2 regions of the Hathewaya histolytica genome follow, and region 1 is predicted to be linked to the other one. Evidence: riboswitches for the same ligand, from Rfam matches in the RefSeq annotation. Region 1 holds a riboswitch; the other holds the start of a gene.
The links. A riboswitch is a leader RNA that binds a small molecule or an ion and turns the genes downstream of it on or off. The one in region 1 is predicted to bind thiamine pyrophosphate.
Positions count from the first base shown of each region.

Region 1 (8,547 bases):
GGTGTAGTATAATGCTTTTAATATCTGCGTATCATTAAATAAACCTACATACCACTTTAAAGTAAAACCACTCCATCGTACTCTTGACTTAGAATTGTTAAAAGAAAAAATTATTAATACCAGTATAGGGGCATATAAAAATAAGTATACAAGAAAACTATATAATTTCTTCATAAAAGACTTTACCATAATCCGCTACCCCCACTTTCTTCTCTATCATATTTAGATACAAATCTCATGGAAAATAAAATTAGTATCATCATTATAATGGATACTGCAGAACCAAAGTTCCAATCTCCCACTACTAGGAATTGCTGTTCTATTAAATTTCCAATAAGCATATACTGTCCTCCACCAAGTAGTCTTGATATAACAAAGGTAGTTACAGCAGGCATAAAAACCATAGTTATTCCTGAAACAACTCCAGATAAACTTAGTGGGAAAATAATTTTAGTAAATACAATAAAGCTATTAGCCCCTAAATCTTTAGCAGCCTCTATCAAATTTTTATCCATTTTATTTAATACAGTGTATATAGGGAGTACCATAAAGGGTAAAAAGTTATACACCATACCTAATAATACCGCACTATCATTGTATAATAGGTCTAAACTTTTAAATCCAATTAAATTCAAGAAGGAATTTATAAATCCATTCTTCCCTAGAATAGCCATCCATGCATAAGTTCTTAATAAGAAATTCATCCACATTGGTAAAACTAATAGGAGAATTAATATGTTCTTTTTTCTATTAGGTAATGTAGTTAGTATGTATGCCATAGGATAGCCTATTATAAGACATAATAATGTAGAAATAAGTGCAAGTTTAATTGAACGTATTAAAATATTTATATATAAAGGATCTAAAAAGTTTTTATAATGTGATAAAGTAAATGTAAAACTTCTACCATCAATACTAAAACTGAAAAAAGCTATCAATAGTAGTGGAAATACTATAAATATAACATTCCAAATTATATAAGGATAAGAAGTGTATTTTTTCATTTATATCTCCTCTTTTTCAGCTTTCATTATATGTATATCGTCTGGATATATATCAAGGCCTATTGTATTTCCAATCTCTACATGTTTTGTATTATGTAAAAGCCACGCATAATCTTCATCACCCTTAACAACTATTTCATAATGTACACCCTTGAAGGTTACAGATTCTACTATACCTTTTAACTTTCCTTTATCACTATCTACAATTTTAATATCTTCTGGTCTTATAACTACTTGAACTTCTTTATTTGAATTTGGTCTTTTATCAACACATTTAAATTTAACATTGAAAAATTCTACTAGATAATCTTCTTCCATTACGGCAGGGATTATATTTGATTCTCCTATAAACTTCGCAACAAAGGAGTTTTTAGGTTCGTTATATATATCTTCTGGTACACCCATTTGTTGAATTATACCCTTATCCATAACTATTATTTTATCAGACATGGTAAGTGCTTCTTCCTGGTCATGTGTTACATATATAAAAGTTATACCTATCTCTTGTTGCATATGTTTTAATTCTATCTGCATTTCTTTTCTTAGTTTCAAATCTAATGCGCCTAGAGGCTCATCTAGAAGCAATACTTTTGGTTCATTGACTAACGCTCTTGCAATGGCTATTCGTTGCTGCTGTCCTCCACTTAAAGAGGTTATCTTTCTTTTTTCATATCCTTCTAGATTTACTAACCTTAACATTTTTTTTATTCTTTTTTCTATTTCATCTTTATGTAGCTTTTTAATTTTAAGTCCAAATGCGATATTTTCATATACGTTCATATGTGGGAACAAAGCATACTTCTGAAATACAGTATTTATCTGTCTTTCATACGGTGGTGTGTTGTTTATTTCTTTTCCCTCAAATATAATATTCCCTAATGTAGGTGTTTCAAATCCTCCTATCATTCTAAGTGTTGTAGTCTTACCACATCCACTTGGTCCTAATAAGGTTAAAAACTCATTTTTCTTAACGACAAAATTAATATCTTTTAATATCTGTACACCGTCATATTCTTTAGAGATTCCATTAATTTCGATTATATTTTCATCCATTGGCTTCACCCCTACTAATATTATTAAAGATTTATTATACTTTTAAAATAAACCACCTTTAATTCTATAAAAAAAAACTAATAAATTCAATCTTTCTTTTTAAATTTTTTAATTTTCCTGTTTTTCTTGTTATTTTATATAAATAAACTAATTTATCACATAATTCTTTTATTATACTCCTATATTTATAGTATATATATTTTTTATATTTATACATTGATTAAAATGCATATATTTGCTAATATAATTTTGAATACTTATGAAAGAGGTGTTTTATATGGCAACTACTTATTCTTTTGATATAGTATCAGAGGTTGATCTTCAAGAAGTAGATAATGCAATCAATCAAGCTGTAAGAGAAATTACTAATAGATATGACTTTAAAGGATGTACAGCTAATATTGAGAGAACTGAAGAAGAAATAAAAGTTCATGGTGAAGATGAGTATAAGTTAAATGCAATGAAAGATATACTAGATGCAAAACTAATAAAAAGAGGACTATCTGTAAAAGCCTTAGATTATGGTAAAATTGAAAATGCTTCCATGGGAACTTTAAGACAAGTAGCAAAAATAGTTAAGGGGATTTCTAAGGATAAAGCAAAAGCTGTAGTTTCAGACATTAAGGAAAGTAAATTAAAAGTTCAAACTCAAATTATGGATAACCAAATTAGGGTCCAAGGTAAGGATAAAGATTCCCTTCAACAAGTCATATCTATGTTAAAAGGTAATGACTACGGAATAGATCTTCAATTTATAAATTATAGGTAAAAAATAAAAGTATTCACTATTAAGTGAATACTTTTATTTTTATTTATCAAATAGACCTCCAGTTTTCTTAGTTCTTTTAGCCCCCATTACATAACCAATAGATTTATCTGGTCTATTTTTTTTAGAATTGTTATTACCCTTATTCTTTTTAGCTTCAATTAACTCTTTCATCTTATTTATAGTATTTTTATCCATGAAAAAACTCCTTATTAATTTCTTATTAATTATTATTTTACGAGTTTTTCTTTATTTTAGTCAAGCATTATTCTTGAATTATATCTACTTTCTTACCTTCTAAAGTTTTATTCATATTTCTAATAGCACACATTTTTCCACACATAGTACATGTGTCATTATGCTGGGGTTTAGATTCATTTCTATATTTTCTAGCCTTCTCTGGATTTATAGATAAATTAAATTGAGTTTCCCAATCTAAAGTCTTTCTTGCCTGACCCATTTTACTATCCCACTCTTTGGCCTTTTTTATCCCTTTAGCTAAATCTCCAGCATGAGCAGCTATTTTAGTGGCTATAATACCTTCTATCATATCATCTAAATTGGGAAGTCTTAAATGCTCTGCAGGAGTAACGTAGCATAAGAAGTCCGCTCCATAGGATGAGGCCATGGCACCTCCTATAGCACTAGTAATATGATCATATCCAGGAGCAATATCTGTAACAATAGGTCCTAAGACATAAAATGGTGCATCAAAACAAAACTTTTTCTCTAGTAGAACATTTGTTTCTATTTCGTTTATAGGTATATGACCTGGACCTTCTACTATTACTTGAACGTTTTTCTCTCTAGCTCTTTTCACAAGTTCTCCTAAAACCATAAGCTCTTCTATTTGTATATGATCTGTAGCATCATCAATGCATCCTGGTCTACAGGCGTCTCCTAAACTTACAGTAACATCATGTTTATAGCATATATCTAATATCTTGTCGTAATACTCATACAAAGGATTTTCTGCATTGTTATAATTCATCCAGGCAAATATTAAAGTTCCCCCTCTAGAAACTAAGTTTAATGTCCTTGGGAACTTTTTTAGTGTATCTAAGGACTTTTTAGTAACACCAGCGTGAATAGTCATAAAATCTACACCATCTTCTGCGTGAGCTTCTATAACTTCTAAAAGGTTTTCTAAGGTAAGTTCGTGTAGTTCTTTATTATGAAAACCTAATGCATCATACATAGGAACTGTTCCTATCATAGATGGAGATTTTTCTATAAGTTTTTTTCTAAAGGTTTTAGTTTCACCATAGCAACTTAAATCCATTATAGCTTCTGCTTTCATTTCTATAGCTTTTCTAACTTTTTTCATTTCCATGTCTATGTTAGAGCAGTCTTTTGAAATACCTAAATTAACATTTATTTTAGTAGACATACCCTTTCCTATACCATATGGATGAATATTTTTATGATTTTTATTGCAAGGTATTACAACACTTCCTTTTCTAATATTTGAAATTAATTCTTGAATCTCAATACCTTCTTCTCTAGCTACTATCTCCATTTCCTTTGTTATAATGCCTAATTTAGCAGCTTCTAGTTGTGTAGAATAATTCATATGTATTTCCCCCTTATAAAAAAATAAAGAGCCTATAAAAGGCCCTCATATGCAGTATAAAATATAAAAATGCTCATAATCATTTTTAATTTAAGTACTTCCCTGCGCTAGTATTATCTAAATCAGGTTATGAGGGTCTGAAATAACATTTCACTCTCAGCCTATTATATAAGCTCCCCTAGCAAATATTAAGTTTTATAATAATATTATAACATTATAGCAGTATCAATAAAAGTAATTTTACTAAACTTCAACATGTATTTTTTATTATATACAAATTATATATAAATTGATTATATATAATAATATTAATTATAATGTTTTGTGAAGATATAAAAATAATAGTATAATATAATAAAAATATATATTACCATACTAGTGAGGTGAAAGTTTTTGAAAAATATTATAATTATAGGAAATGGCTGTGCTGGGTACAATGCAGCTAAAGCTATAAGAGAAAAAGATAAAAATTCAAATATAGTAATTATATCAAATGAAAATTTATTAACTTATTATAGACCATTACTTTCAGATTATTTGAATGAAGATAAAATAGATAGTAAATTTTACTTATCCAAAGACGAGTGGTATGAGGAAAATTCAATTGAATTAAAGTTAGGAATTAATATTGATAAAATAGATACAAAAGAAAAAAAAGTTTATTTTAATAATAATTTTATAGCTTATGATGAATTAATAATAGCTACAGGAAGTAATAATATATTCCCATCCATACCTGGACACGATAAAAAAGGTGTATTTACTTTAAAAGATATGGAAGATTTAAATAATATAAAATCATGGATGAAAACTTGTAAGAAAGTTATCGTTGTAGGTGGTGGAATTCTTGGACTTGAAGCTGCTTGGGAACTAAAACTAGCTGGTTTTAGTGTATCCGTTATAGAGGCTGCTTCACATATAATGAATAAACAATTAGATTCAGAAGCATCCGATATATTAAGAAATTCTTTAGAGGATAAAGGTGTAGAAATATATACAAATACTATGTTAGAGGAAATAAAAGGATTAGAAAAGGTATCTAGTATTAAGCTTTCAAAAAATATAGTCCTAGATGCTGATATGGTTATTTTCTCTGTTGGTATAAAACCAAATATTCCTGTAATAACTGGAAGTTCCATTGAAATAAATAGGGGAATACTTGTAAATAAAAATATGGAGACCAATATTGAAAATGTATATGCCTGTGGTGATGTTTGTGAACTAGAAGGAAGAGTTTACGGAAATTGGCCTGCATCTATACTTATGGGGAAAGTTGCAGGAGCAAATTCTATTGGTGAAAATTTAGCTTTTAAAGGTTATAAGGATTCTATAAATTTCGTAGGTGCAGACCTTAAAGTATTTAGTATAGGTTTTATACCTAATAAAGATTCCATTTCTATGCAATACTTAGATAAAGAAAATAAAATATATAAAAAGGTATTTTTCCAAGATAATATATTAATAGGTGCAATTTTAATTGGGGATATTAAGCCAGCAATGAAATTAATGAAATCTTTAAATAAGTTGTCTTTGGAAGAATTTATTCAAGAATATAAAGAATTTATTTCTTAATATAAACTTTTTAAAATAGTAAAAGTGGGAAATCCCACTTTTACTATTTTTCATATTTTTTTATTATATCAAAATTCCATCTACAAAACTCTTCTAAACTAAATTCTTCATTATCTCTTACATATGTGCAAATCTCATCACCAATTGGTGATACCCATTTTTCATAATCTATGCCTTCTAAACCATTTATTATACCAATGATACTTGCTATTTGGGCTGCATTACAATCCACATCTTGTCCTTCCATGGAGATTATATTCATTGTCTTATCAAAATCTAAGTTTCCAAACCAAAGGGCAATTACTTCTGCTGCTGCATTAGGGTATGCATGAATCCAATTATAAGTTTTATATTTTTCTTCACATATACTCCAACATTCTTGCCAGGATTCTTTTTCCATACATAATTCTAAAGCATGATTTACTACTGAGTAATATTCACTATCACTTGGTATAGTATTTACTGCAAGTTTTAAGATCTCTTTTATATCATTTTCAACAAAAGCAAGAGAAGTCATTACAGCATTAAATATTTCTCCCATAATACCATTATTATGATGTGATACCTCTCCATCATAATAAGCTAACTTTGCAGCCATATATGGATCTCCAGGTGCAACAAATCCACATACTACACCTCTCATTTGAGCTCCTATCCACTCTCTATATGGATTATTCAAATAACCACTATATGGTGGAAATATTCCCATTCTTATATTTTTTAGTGCAATATCTTCTGCAGACCAACCTGAAGGAATCAATCCTACCCATTCCTTAGCAATATCCTTAGACTTAATACTATAGCCTTTCTTTTCAAAAGCTTTTAGAAAAGCAATTTCATAGGTAATATCATCATTAAATGTATTAGGTTTTCTTACATATTCATTTATTTCTCCAAACTTATTTTTAAGTTGTTCAGAAGTATAACCTTCTATAGCAGTACCTAATGCCCCTGCACATATCTGATATACCCACGCTGCTTTTAATTTATTATAAAATTTGTTATCAATATTAACTTTGGGATATTTAGGGAAATCTATTTCTTTTTCATATTCTAAAAAATTCTCATAAACCTTAAATTTCCAATATGGATTATCTTCATCTTTTTCTGCGTTGTTTAATTCATAAAAAATTTCAGCAGTTATTTGATGTAATAAATACATATTATTATTTTTTAAAGCCTCTAAACCTTTTTCGAAAAGTATTTCAGCTTCTTGAACCTTATAACCCATATTTTCTACGGATTGAATTGCACCGATTAAAACTTTTTCTGGTGCATAGGAACCAGGTACGTGGCTATCCCATAATAATCTTATTTTACCGTCTTCATCGATTAGTGTCTTTTTATAAGAATCCCAAGTCTGTTCTTCCTCATCTAAAATCTTAGGTATTGCATTTTTTCTAAGTGTAAGTTCATATTCCCAAGCTTTCATTAGTTAACTCCCCTTTATTCTATTGTTTTTATAACCTCAATTCCATTAGCTATCATGCTATTTAAAAATAAAATATTTGAAATATCGTCATTGTGACCATTAGCGCTAAAAGTATCCACCATATTTACAGGAACAATAACTCTAGAATTCCTGTTATGCTCATTAAAATAAGTTTTTAAGGTTAAGGCAAACTGATATATACATATGTCAGTACACCCTCCTACAACTACATAATTATTGAATTCATTCTCTTTTCCGAAATGTTTTTTTAGAACCTCTTCAGGATTATATGATAAAAAAGCATTAGTAGAATTTTTTTCTAATTGAATTATAGAGTTTATGTTCTTTAGTTCTGAAATTAACTCACACTCTTCAGTACCTACTACACAGTGTGTAGGATATGAATCGAATTCTATAGAACTTTTCTCATGGCTATCTTTATATGCAAGAATAGGGTAATTATTATGATGGAACTTAGTACTTATATCCACTATATTAGGAATAAGATTTTCCATATTTTTTGAATACAAGTTTCCACCTTTAGAAAAACCATTTATCATATCTATAATAACTAATACTGTATTACTAGGTAAATTGTTTACAGATATAACTTTTTCATAAGCTTTATCTATATTATCTACAATGATTTTAAATTCTTCTTGAAAGCCCTCATAACTTAATAAATTCCTATTTAATATCATATACCTCATCCCCTTTCTATTAAATTATAACTTGATTATAAATTCGGAATATTTACTTGTCAATGAAAGTATATCTTTTTCTAATTTCTGATAATATTTTGTATATATCTTAAGGTTTCTTCTCTCCTACTTTCTAAAATTTTTACATCTCTTAAATCCTTAACGTTTAAATTTTTGTATTGTTTCTTATCTATGAGAGGAATAAGATACATCTTTTTGTTTTTTTCATATATAGTCAAGGGAATATACTCTAAGTCTGAAACTTTATATTCGTTTTTGCTTTTTTCTAGTTTAAGTTTTATTAAGTAATTAACTTCATATTTATTAGCATTATAGATATTGTTCATAGATAAGAAGTTAGAATTATTATTTAACCGCATGGTGTTTTTTTCTTTATTTACTTCTATAAAATTATTATTATTATAGTTTATAATATAGTTATTTTC
Region 1 is NZ_LR590481.1:1,386,301-1,394,847, forward strand. It holds gene FGL08_RS06735 (ABC transporter permease) at 1-189, opposite strand, end outside; gene FGL08_RS13375 (ABC transporter permease) at 183-1,004, opposite strand; gene potA (spermidine/putrescine ABC transporter ATP-binding protein) at 1,005-2,057, opposite strand; gene FGL08_RS06745 (YajQ family cyclic di-GMP-binding protein) at 2,335-2,826, shown strand; gene FGL08_RS13385 (hypothetical protein) at 2,866-3,021, opposite strand; gene thiC (phosphomethylpyrimidine synthase ThiC) at 3,089-4,396, opposite strand; TPP riboswitch at 4,479-4,586, opposite strand; gene FGL08_RS06755 (NAD(P)/FAD-dependent oxidoreductase) at 4,790-5,968, shown strand; gene FGL08_RS06760 (ADP-ribosylglycohydrolase family protein) at 6,012-7,400, opposite strand; gene FGL08_RS06765 (cysteine hydrolase family protein) at 7,415-8,101, opposite strand; gene FGL08_RS06770 (CapA family protein) at 8,182-8,547, opposite strand, start outside.

Region 2 (8,547 bases), 820 kb from region 1:
TGTTTGCTCTACCACTTTTAGAAGAAGATTCTATTATAAAAATTAAAAATAATTTGGAATCCAAAGCTTATGTAGATCTTACCATAGACATGATGAGGAACTTTGGCATAGTTATAGAAAATAGAAGTTATAAGGTATTTTATATAAAAGGAAATCAACGTTATAAATCTTTTGATTACAAGGTTGAAGGAGACTTTTCTCAAGGAGCTTTCTTTTTAGTAGGAAAGGCATTAGGTAATGAAATTAAAGTTGAAGGACTTAACTTAAATTCACTTCAAGGAGATAAGGAGATTATTGAAGTTATAAAGACTATAGAAAATAAAAAAAGTAGAGATACCCTAATAGATGCTTCAGAGATTCCTGATTTAGTTCCTATTATAGCAGTACTTTCTTCTTTAAGACTTGGAAAAACTCACATTTTTAATGCTGGAAGGCTTAGAATAAAGGAATCGGATAGATTAAGGGCTATATGCACAGAACTTAAAGCCTTAGGTGCTAATATAGAAGAACTAGATGAAGGACTTATTATATTAGGAACAGAGGAACTGCAAGGGGGAGTAGAAGTTCATAGCTGGAATGATCATAGAATAGCTATGTCCCTTGCTATAGCAGGAACTAGGTGTAGAGAAGCTATAATATTGAAAGGTAGTGAATCTGTAAATAAGTCATATCCTCATTTTTGGAATACTTATAAGGAGTTAGGAGGAATTTTGCATGAGTGGAGTAATAGGGAATAAACTAAAACTGAGTATTTTTGGAGAATCTCATGGAGAGGGAATTGGCATAGTTATAGATGGACTTCCGGCAGGTGTAGAATTAAATTTAGAATTTATAAAGTTTCAAATGAAAAGACGAGCACCAGGAAGAAGCAAGCTTACAACTCCACGTCATGAGGCTGATATGTTTAATATTTTAAGTGGAGTCTTTGAGGGGAAAACCACAGGAACGCCACTATGTGCAGTGATTTTTAATAAGGATACAAAATCTAAGGATTATAGCCAGTTAAAATCTAAAATGAGACCAAGCCACTCAGATTATCCTGCCAAAGAAAAGTATTTAGGATTTAATGATTATAGAGGTGGAGGTCATTTCTCTGGTAGAATTACAGCACCTTTAGTTTTTGCAGGAGCCATTGCGATAAAACTTTTAGAGAGCAAGGGTATATATTTAGGAAGTCATATAAAAAGCATATATAATATAGAAGAAGAATTCTTTGATTTTAAAAACTTAGATAAGAACCTATTTTTAAATTTAAGGCATAAGGAATTCCCTGTTATGGACGAACATAAGGGGATTCTTATGAAAGATGAGATACTAAAAGGAAGAGGGGAACTGGACTCGAGAGGAGGAATTATAGAAATTGCAACTATAAATCTTCCAGTGGGATTAGGCTCACCGTTTTTTGATTCTGTGGAAAGCAGATTATCGCATATGATATTTTCAGTTCCAGGAGTTAAGGGAATAGAGTTTGGATCAGGATTTAATATAACTAAATTAAAGGGCTCCGAAGCAAATGACCCTTATGGAATAGATAATGGAAAAATAGTAACACTAAAAAATAATAATGGTGGAGTTGTTGGGGGACTTACTACTGGAATGCCTTTAATTTTTAGGGTGGCTATAAAACCCACTTCTTCTATAGGAATTTCACAAGATACAGTGGACATAGAAAAATTCGAAGAGGTTAAATTAGAGGTAAAGGGTAGACATGATCCATGTATAGTACCTAGAGCGGTTCCTGTTATTGAGAGTGTTACAGCACTTACAATTCTTGATTTAATATTAGAAAGAGAGGGTGAAGTATGGAAGATATAAAAAACATAAGAAGAGAAATTGATAATATAGATAAGGAATTAGTTAGAATATTTGAGGAGAGATTAAATCTTTCTTTAAAAGTTATGGAATATAAAAAAGAAAGGTCCTTACCTATACTAGATAAAAATAGAGAAGAACAAGTGATAAAACAGGCTAAAGAAAATTTAAATAATATTAAGTATGAAGAATATTTAGAAGATTTTTTTACAAAACTTATGGAAATTAGCAAAAAAGTACAGTATCATGTGGGGTATAAGGAATAATTAAGTTAGTGAAGTTGCTTGAGATTTAATACATAGATATACTATAGAAACTTTAATGATTAATTATGAATTTAAATAAATAATAAGAAATAAAGGAGGGTTTAGTGAGAATTTGTAACTTATGAGTTATTCTCACTAAAGATAAGTTATGGAAAAGTTATATGGAATAATTGGGGAGAAATTAGGACATACTTATTCTCCAGAAATTCATCATAAAATTTTAGAAAGTATAAACATAGACGGACATTTCGGAGTATTTCAAGTTGAGAGAGAACGTCTTTGTCATGTAATCCCAGGATTAAAGGCTTTAGATTATAAAGGTATTACTGTGACAATACCTTATAAATTAGAGATTATAAAGTATCTAGATTCCTTAAGTGAAGAGGCAGAGAAAATAGGCGCTGTAAATGTGGTTAAGATAAATAATGGGAAAGCTATAGGTTACAACACAGACTACTATGGGTTTGGTATGACATTAGAACATTATAATATAGATTTTAAAGGCGAAGATGTAGTAATTTTAGGTACAGGGGGAGCATCAAGAGCTGTAGTTCAATACCTTTTTGATAATGGTGCTAGGGAAATTATATTTGTAACTAGAAATAAGGAAGAGGGAAAGAAAAAATATCCCCAATATAAAGTTATAAATTATGAAGAACTAGGTTCTATAAAAGAGGCTGCCCTAGTTGTAAACTGTACTCCTGTAGGAATGTATCCTAAATGTGATTTTACACCAATAGATAAAAAATATTTTAAAAAGTTTAAAGCAGCAGTGGATATTATTTATAATCCATTAGAGACTAAGTTTTTAAAAGAAGCTGGTGAAGAGGGATTAAAAGCTGTAAATGGTATGTACATGCTAGTTGCCCAAGCTATAAAGGCACAAAGCATTTGGAATTGCATGGAAGTTTCTTATGATATAGTTAATGATATTCATAAGCATATGATGAGTAAGTAATGAGTAAAAATATTGTTTTAATAGGTATGCCAGGGTGCGGGAAAAGCGCTTTGGGTTATTTTTTATCTAAGAGGTTAAATTTAGATTTTATAGATTTAGACCGCTTTATAGAAAAAGGTGAAAATAAGAAAATCCCTGAAATCTTTGAAAGTGGTGAAGAGTATTTTAGAGGTATAGAAGAACAATATGTAGAGAAAGTTAGTGTGCTTAAATCCACCATAATATCTACAGGTGGAGGAGTAATAAAGCGAGAAAAGAATATAAACTGTTTAAAAGAAAATGGAGTGTTAATTTTTATAGATAGACCTTTAGATAATATTATTAAGGATATAGACATAGAAAATCGACCTCTATTAAAAGATAAGAAAGATAATCTACATAAATTATACGATGACAGGTACGAACTTTATAGAATATATGGGGATTATAGAGTTTTAAATAAAGGCACATTAGAAGAAACTTTAAATGAAGTAATGGAGATTTTAAAAAGAGAGAAGATAATTTAAATTTATCATTTAGACAAGGTAGTAAAGAACTAGAAATATATAATTTTTATTTATAAAAAATATACAAATAAAAACTAAGTTATGGAAGCAGATTTAATCTCAGTAGAGGAGGGATATAAATGGAAGATAAAAAAATGAAAATCTTAGTTATAAATGGACCTAATTTGAATTTTTTAGGTATAAGAGAAAAAGAAGTTTATGGAGCTAAAACTTACGAAGGTCTTTGCTCTTATATAAGATGTACGGCAGAAGAACTTAAAGCAGAAGTAACATTAAAACAAAGTAATATTGAGGGAGAAATCATAAATTTTATACAAGAAGCCTATGGAAAATATGATGGTATAGTTATAAATCCAGGAGCTTACACTCATTACAGTATAGCAATTTATGATGCTTTAAAATCTGTTGATATAGACACCATAGAAGTTCACCTAAGTAACATTTATAAAAGAGAAGAATTTAGACATAAATCCGTTACGGCAGCAGCTTGCATAGGACAAATATCAGGCCTTGGATTTTTAGGATATAAATTAGCAATGGAGGCTTTGGTTAACATATAGATTAATAAAATATTAAATCTAAGGGGAATAAAATATGACTATTTCTAATATAATATCTTTTATTTCATTTACTTTACTTGCAATATTAATTCTTAAGGATTATATAGCTATTAGGAAACCGTATAATTACCTTACAATTATATTTGTAATACTACCACCAATGATAATTAATACTCCAATAGGTAAAAATATGAGTAGAGGATTAGAGAGAATATTTGTTCCAGCATATGCTGCCATTGGCATAGGAATTATAGTATGTCATGAGTATACAAGAAGAAAGAAAAAATAGAATTATAATATTATAGAAGTATACTAAATGGAAGTCAAATATGACTTCCATTTAAATTGTAAATAGAATCTATAAGTTCTATCTATAATATATATTAGAAACATAACTTACTTTAAGTTGAAAATAAAATTAACATAAGAATAAACTTAAGGGGGAGTTTTTTTGCACAAGAATAAGTTAATGGAATTAGATCCTGAGATTAGGGAAAAAGTTATGAGAGATGACTTAGGGAAGGAGAAGTGTAAGATCTTAGATAAATATAATCTTCATTCTAACGAGCGTATATATTGGGAGAGAATACAGGAGAAGTATCCAACTCAGGAATATTTCAGTCATAAGTTTGCCATAAAAACCTCACCACTAGGAATGATTTTTCACATATACAGATTATGCTTTGCAAAGACTAAATATTTTGAAAATAATTGGGATAAGTTTGTGCCATGTGTATATAATTGCAAGGATGGATTTGTTGAGACAGAAATATATAATATGGAGTATTTAAAGCAAAGGAGTACAGGCATCATAATAGATTTAAGGGAACTTGCTAAGATAAAGTGGTTACAAGATTTTAAGGATTTATGTGATTATTTAGAGGAGAAAGAGGCGGAACAAATAGAAATAGTATAATATAGTCTAAGCTTAATCTTCAAAAATTGTTAAGTTAAAGGACTAAGTTATAAGGGAATTTATTATTTGAATCTTGAGACAAATATTACATTGTGTTAAAATTAATTTATATAAACTATTAAACCTATAAAACAGGGGGGCTGGATATGGCCGGCTGAGATAAAGACCCTATAAAGTCTTTGACCCTTTAACCTGATCTGGGTAATGCCAGCGTAGGAAACATAATTGTAATGTAATAGTTGCTAAGTTTTAATTGGGATTTTTAATTCTATTGGAACTTAGGAAGCTTATTTATGATAATGCAAATCCGAAACTGAGTTTGCATTTTTTTATTTTTTTAATATTAATAAGTGTGCACGGGGGTGGTTATATGAGTAATACAAAAAAACTGACATGCTCTGGAATTTTAATAGCTATAGGTGTAATGTCATCTCATGTTATTTATATACCAGTGGGAGTTTCTAAGTGTTTTCCTATTCAACATGTTATTAATGTACTATCTGCTATTTTCTTAGGGCCTTTATATGCTTTAGGAAATGCATTTTTAATTTCTTTACTTAGAAATATTCTAGGTACAGGGAGTTTACTTGCTTTTCCAGGAAGTATGTTTGGAGCAGTTTTAGCAGGAATATTCTATAGAAAATTTAATAAGGATATTTATGCTGTAATAGGCGAGGTTGTAGGTACTGGTATTATAGGGAGCTTAATGGCTTTTCCAATAGCAAGTTTATTAATGGGAAAAAAGGTGGGGGCTTTCTTTTTTATAATACCTTTCTTACTTAGCACTATAGGAGGAAGTATTATTGCCTATTTAATTATGAAGGTTATTAGTAGTAGAAATTTAAATAAGTTTTATTAGAAATTAAATTTAAGTATAACAAAAATATAAAAGTATAGAACTTAAGATATGATTTACAATTGGAATTTAAAATACATATTAGTAAGTATAAATCAAAAGCAAAAATTCAAAGGAAAAGGGGAGATATATATGAAAAATGTACTAACTATAGCAGGTTCAGACAGTTGTGGTGGAGCTGGAATACAAGCAGATTTAAAAACTTTTTCTGCTCATGGAGTTTATGGAATGTCAGTTATTACTGCAATTACAGCCCAAAATACTATGGGGGTATTTGATGTGCAAGATATAGATAAAGATATTATAGAAAATCAGATTAGTTGTATATATGAAGATATTCAGGTTTCTGCAGTAAAAATAGGTATGGTATCTAAGATTGAAACTATAGATGCAATAGCTGAAGGACTTTTAAAATACAATGCAGGTAACATAGTTTTAGATCCTGTTATGATATCTAAAAGTGGATTTGACCTTTTAAAACCAGAATCTAAGAAAACTTTAATAGAAAAATTAATTCCCATAGCAACAGTTATAACTCCTAATATACCAGAGGCTGAGGTTATTTTAGATAGAAAAATTGATACTTTGGATAAGATGGTCATAGCAGCAAAAGATATACATAAACTAGGACCTAAAAGTGTATTGCTTAAAGGGGGACATTTAGACCATAATGCTACAGATGTTTTATTCCATAAAGGTGAGATTTATTATTTAAAGGGCGAAAAAATACATACTAAAAATACTCATGGGACAGGTTGCACTTTATCTTCTTCGATAGCATCTAATTTAGCCTTAGGATACGATTTGGAGGAAGCTGTAAAAAGGGCAAAAGATTATATAACTATGGCCATAAAGCACTCATTTAGCATAGGTCATGGTGTTGGGCCAACACATCATTTCTACCAATTATATAAGTTAGCAGGTTTGGAGGTGAAGTAATAATGGAAATAAATAGAGAGTTATTAAAAGAATGTAGTAATAAACTATATAATTTAAAAGAAAAGAATCCATTAGTTCATCATATAACAAATTACGTTACTGTAAATGATTGTGCAAATATAACTTTAGCTATAGGAGCATCTCCTGTTATGGCTGACGATATAAATGAAGTTCAGGACATGGTTTCTATAGCTTCATCATTAGTTATAAATATAGGAACATTAAATTCCAGAACAGTAGATGCTATGCTAAAGGCAGGAGAGAGAGCAAATGAACTTAATATTCCTATAGTGTTAGACCCAGTGGGAGTAGGCGCTACAAAGTATAGAACAGAAGTTGCAAGAAAACTTTTGGATAAATTACATTTTACTGTAGTTAGGGGAAACATGTCTGAGATTAAAATGCTTTCAGGACTAAAGAGTGAGATTAAAGGAGTGGATTCTTCAGAAAGTTTAGATGGTGCAGAGGAAATAGCAAAAAATCTAGCTTTAAAATTAAATTCAGTTGTAGCTATTACAGGAGAAATAGATTATATATCTGACGGGAAAAAACTTGTTTTAATTAAAAATGGTCATGCTACTTTATCTAAGGTTACAGGGACAGGCTGTATGAGTTCATCTTTAATAGGTTCTTTTACGGCTATTAATAAGGATGGATTTATAGGTGCTATATCAGGGATTATGGCCATGGGTATTGCAGGGGAAAAGGCCTTGGAGAGTTTAAAAGCGAATGAGGGTATAGGTACTTTTAGAGTAAGAATTTTTGATAATATATATAATTTAAAAGAAGAGGATTTTAGGGAAAGAGGAAAAGTATTCTTATTATAAAAATATATGCAAAGAAAGAGAGTGTAATTGTGAGAAATTTTGATAAAAGTAAGGTGGATTATACTATTTATTTAGTAACAGATAGAGATGTTTTAAATGGAAGAGATTTAAAATCTGCTGTGGAAGATACGATTCTAGGTGGTGCTACTTTAATACAACTAAGGGAGAAAAATTGTTCAAGTTTAGAATTTTATAATATAGCACTAGAAGTTAAAGAAGTAACTACAAAATATAATATTCCTTTAATAATAAATGATAGATTAGATATAGCTTTAGCTGTAAATTCTGAAGGAGTTCATATTGGGCAAAGTGATATACCTCTTAAGATTGCAAAAAATATACTAGGGGAAGAAAAACTTATAGGAGTATCGGCTCAAACTTTAGAACAGGCAGTAGTAGCTGAGAGAGAAGGTGCAGATTATTTAGGTGTAGGAGCAATTTTTAAAACTTCAACTAAAAAAGATGCAAAACAAGGGCTCGGATTGGAACTTTTAAGAGAAATAAAGCATAATATTAAAATACCTATAGTGGGAATTGGTGGTATAAATCATAGTAATGCAAAATTGGTTATGGATACAGGAGTTCAAGGAGTTTCAATAGTTTCATGCATTCTAGGGGAAGAGAATATAAGAGTGGCTACGGAAGATTTAAAAAATAAATTATAGATAAATAATTATTTAAACTACTAGGTTAAAAACTTAGTAGTTTTGTTTTAATTAAAGCACTTTGTTGATATAATAAGTATAGCAAGAATTTTAACAGGGCTTATGGCTCTAAATAAAGGAGTTGTATGTTATGGATTTAAATCATAATGAAGACTTAACCATGGAAGAGGCTATGCAATCCATAGAACATTCTATGAAGAGAGTTAAAGTTGGAGATGTAATAAAAGGTAAGGTATTATCTG
Region 2 is NZ_LR590481.1:563,176-571,722, forward strand. It holds gene aroA (3-phosphoshikimate 1-carboxyvinyltransferase) at 1-737, shown strand, start outside; gene aroC (chorismate synthase) at 715-1,815, shown strand; gene FGL08_RS02590 (chorismate mutase) at 1,803-2,078, shown strand; gene aroE (shikimate dehydrogenase) at 2,227-3,036, shown strand; gene FGL08_RS02600 (shikimate kinase) at 3,036-3,542, shown strand; gene aroQ (type II 3-dehydroquinate dehydratase) at 3,677-4,102, shown strand; gene FGL08_RS02610 (hypothetical protein) at 4,137-4,391, shown strand; gene FGL08_RS02615 (hypothetical protein) at 4,554-5,018, shown strand; TPP riboswitch at 5,142-5,254, shown strand; gene thiW (energy coupling factor transporter S component ThiW) at 5,389-5,877, shown strand; gene thiD (bifunctional hydroxymethylpyrimidine kinase/phosphomethylpyrimidine kinase) at 6,007-6,813, shown strand; gene thiM (hydroxyethylthiazole kinase) at 6,816-7,640, shown strand; gene thiE (thiamine phosphate synthase) at 7,670-8,305, shown strand; gene rpsA (30S ribosomal protein S1) at 8,436-8,547, shown strand, end outside.
Region 2: linked by a shared signal. The riboswitch ahead of thiW (energy coupling factor transporter S component ThiW) and the one ahead of thiC (phosphomethylpyrimidine synthase ThiC) in region 1 are both predicted to bind thiamine pyrophosphate.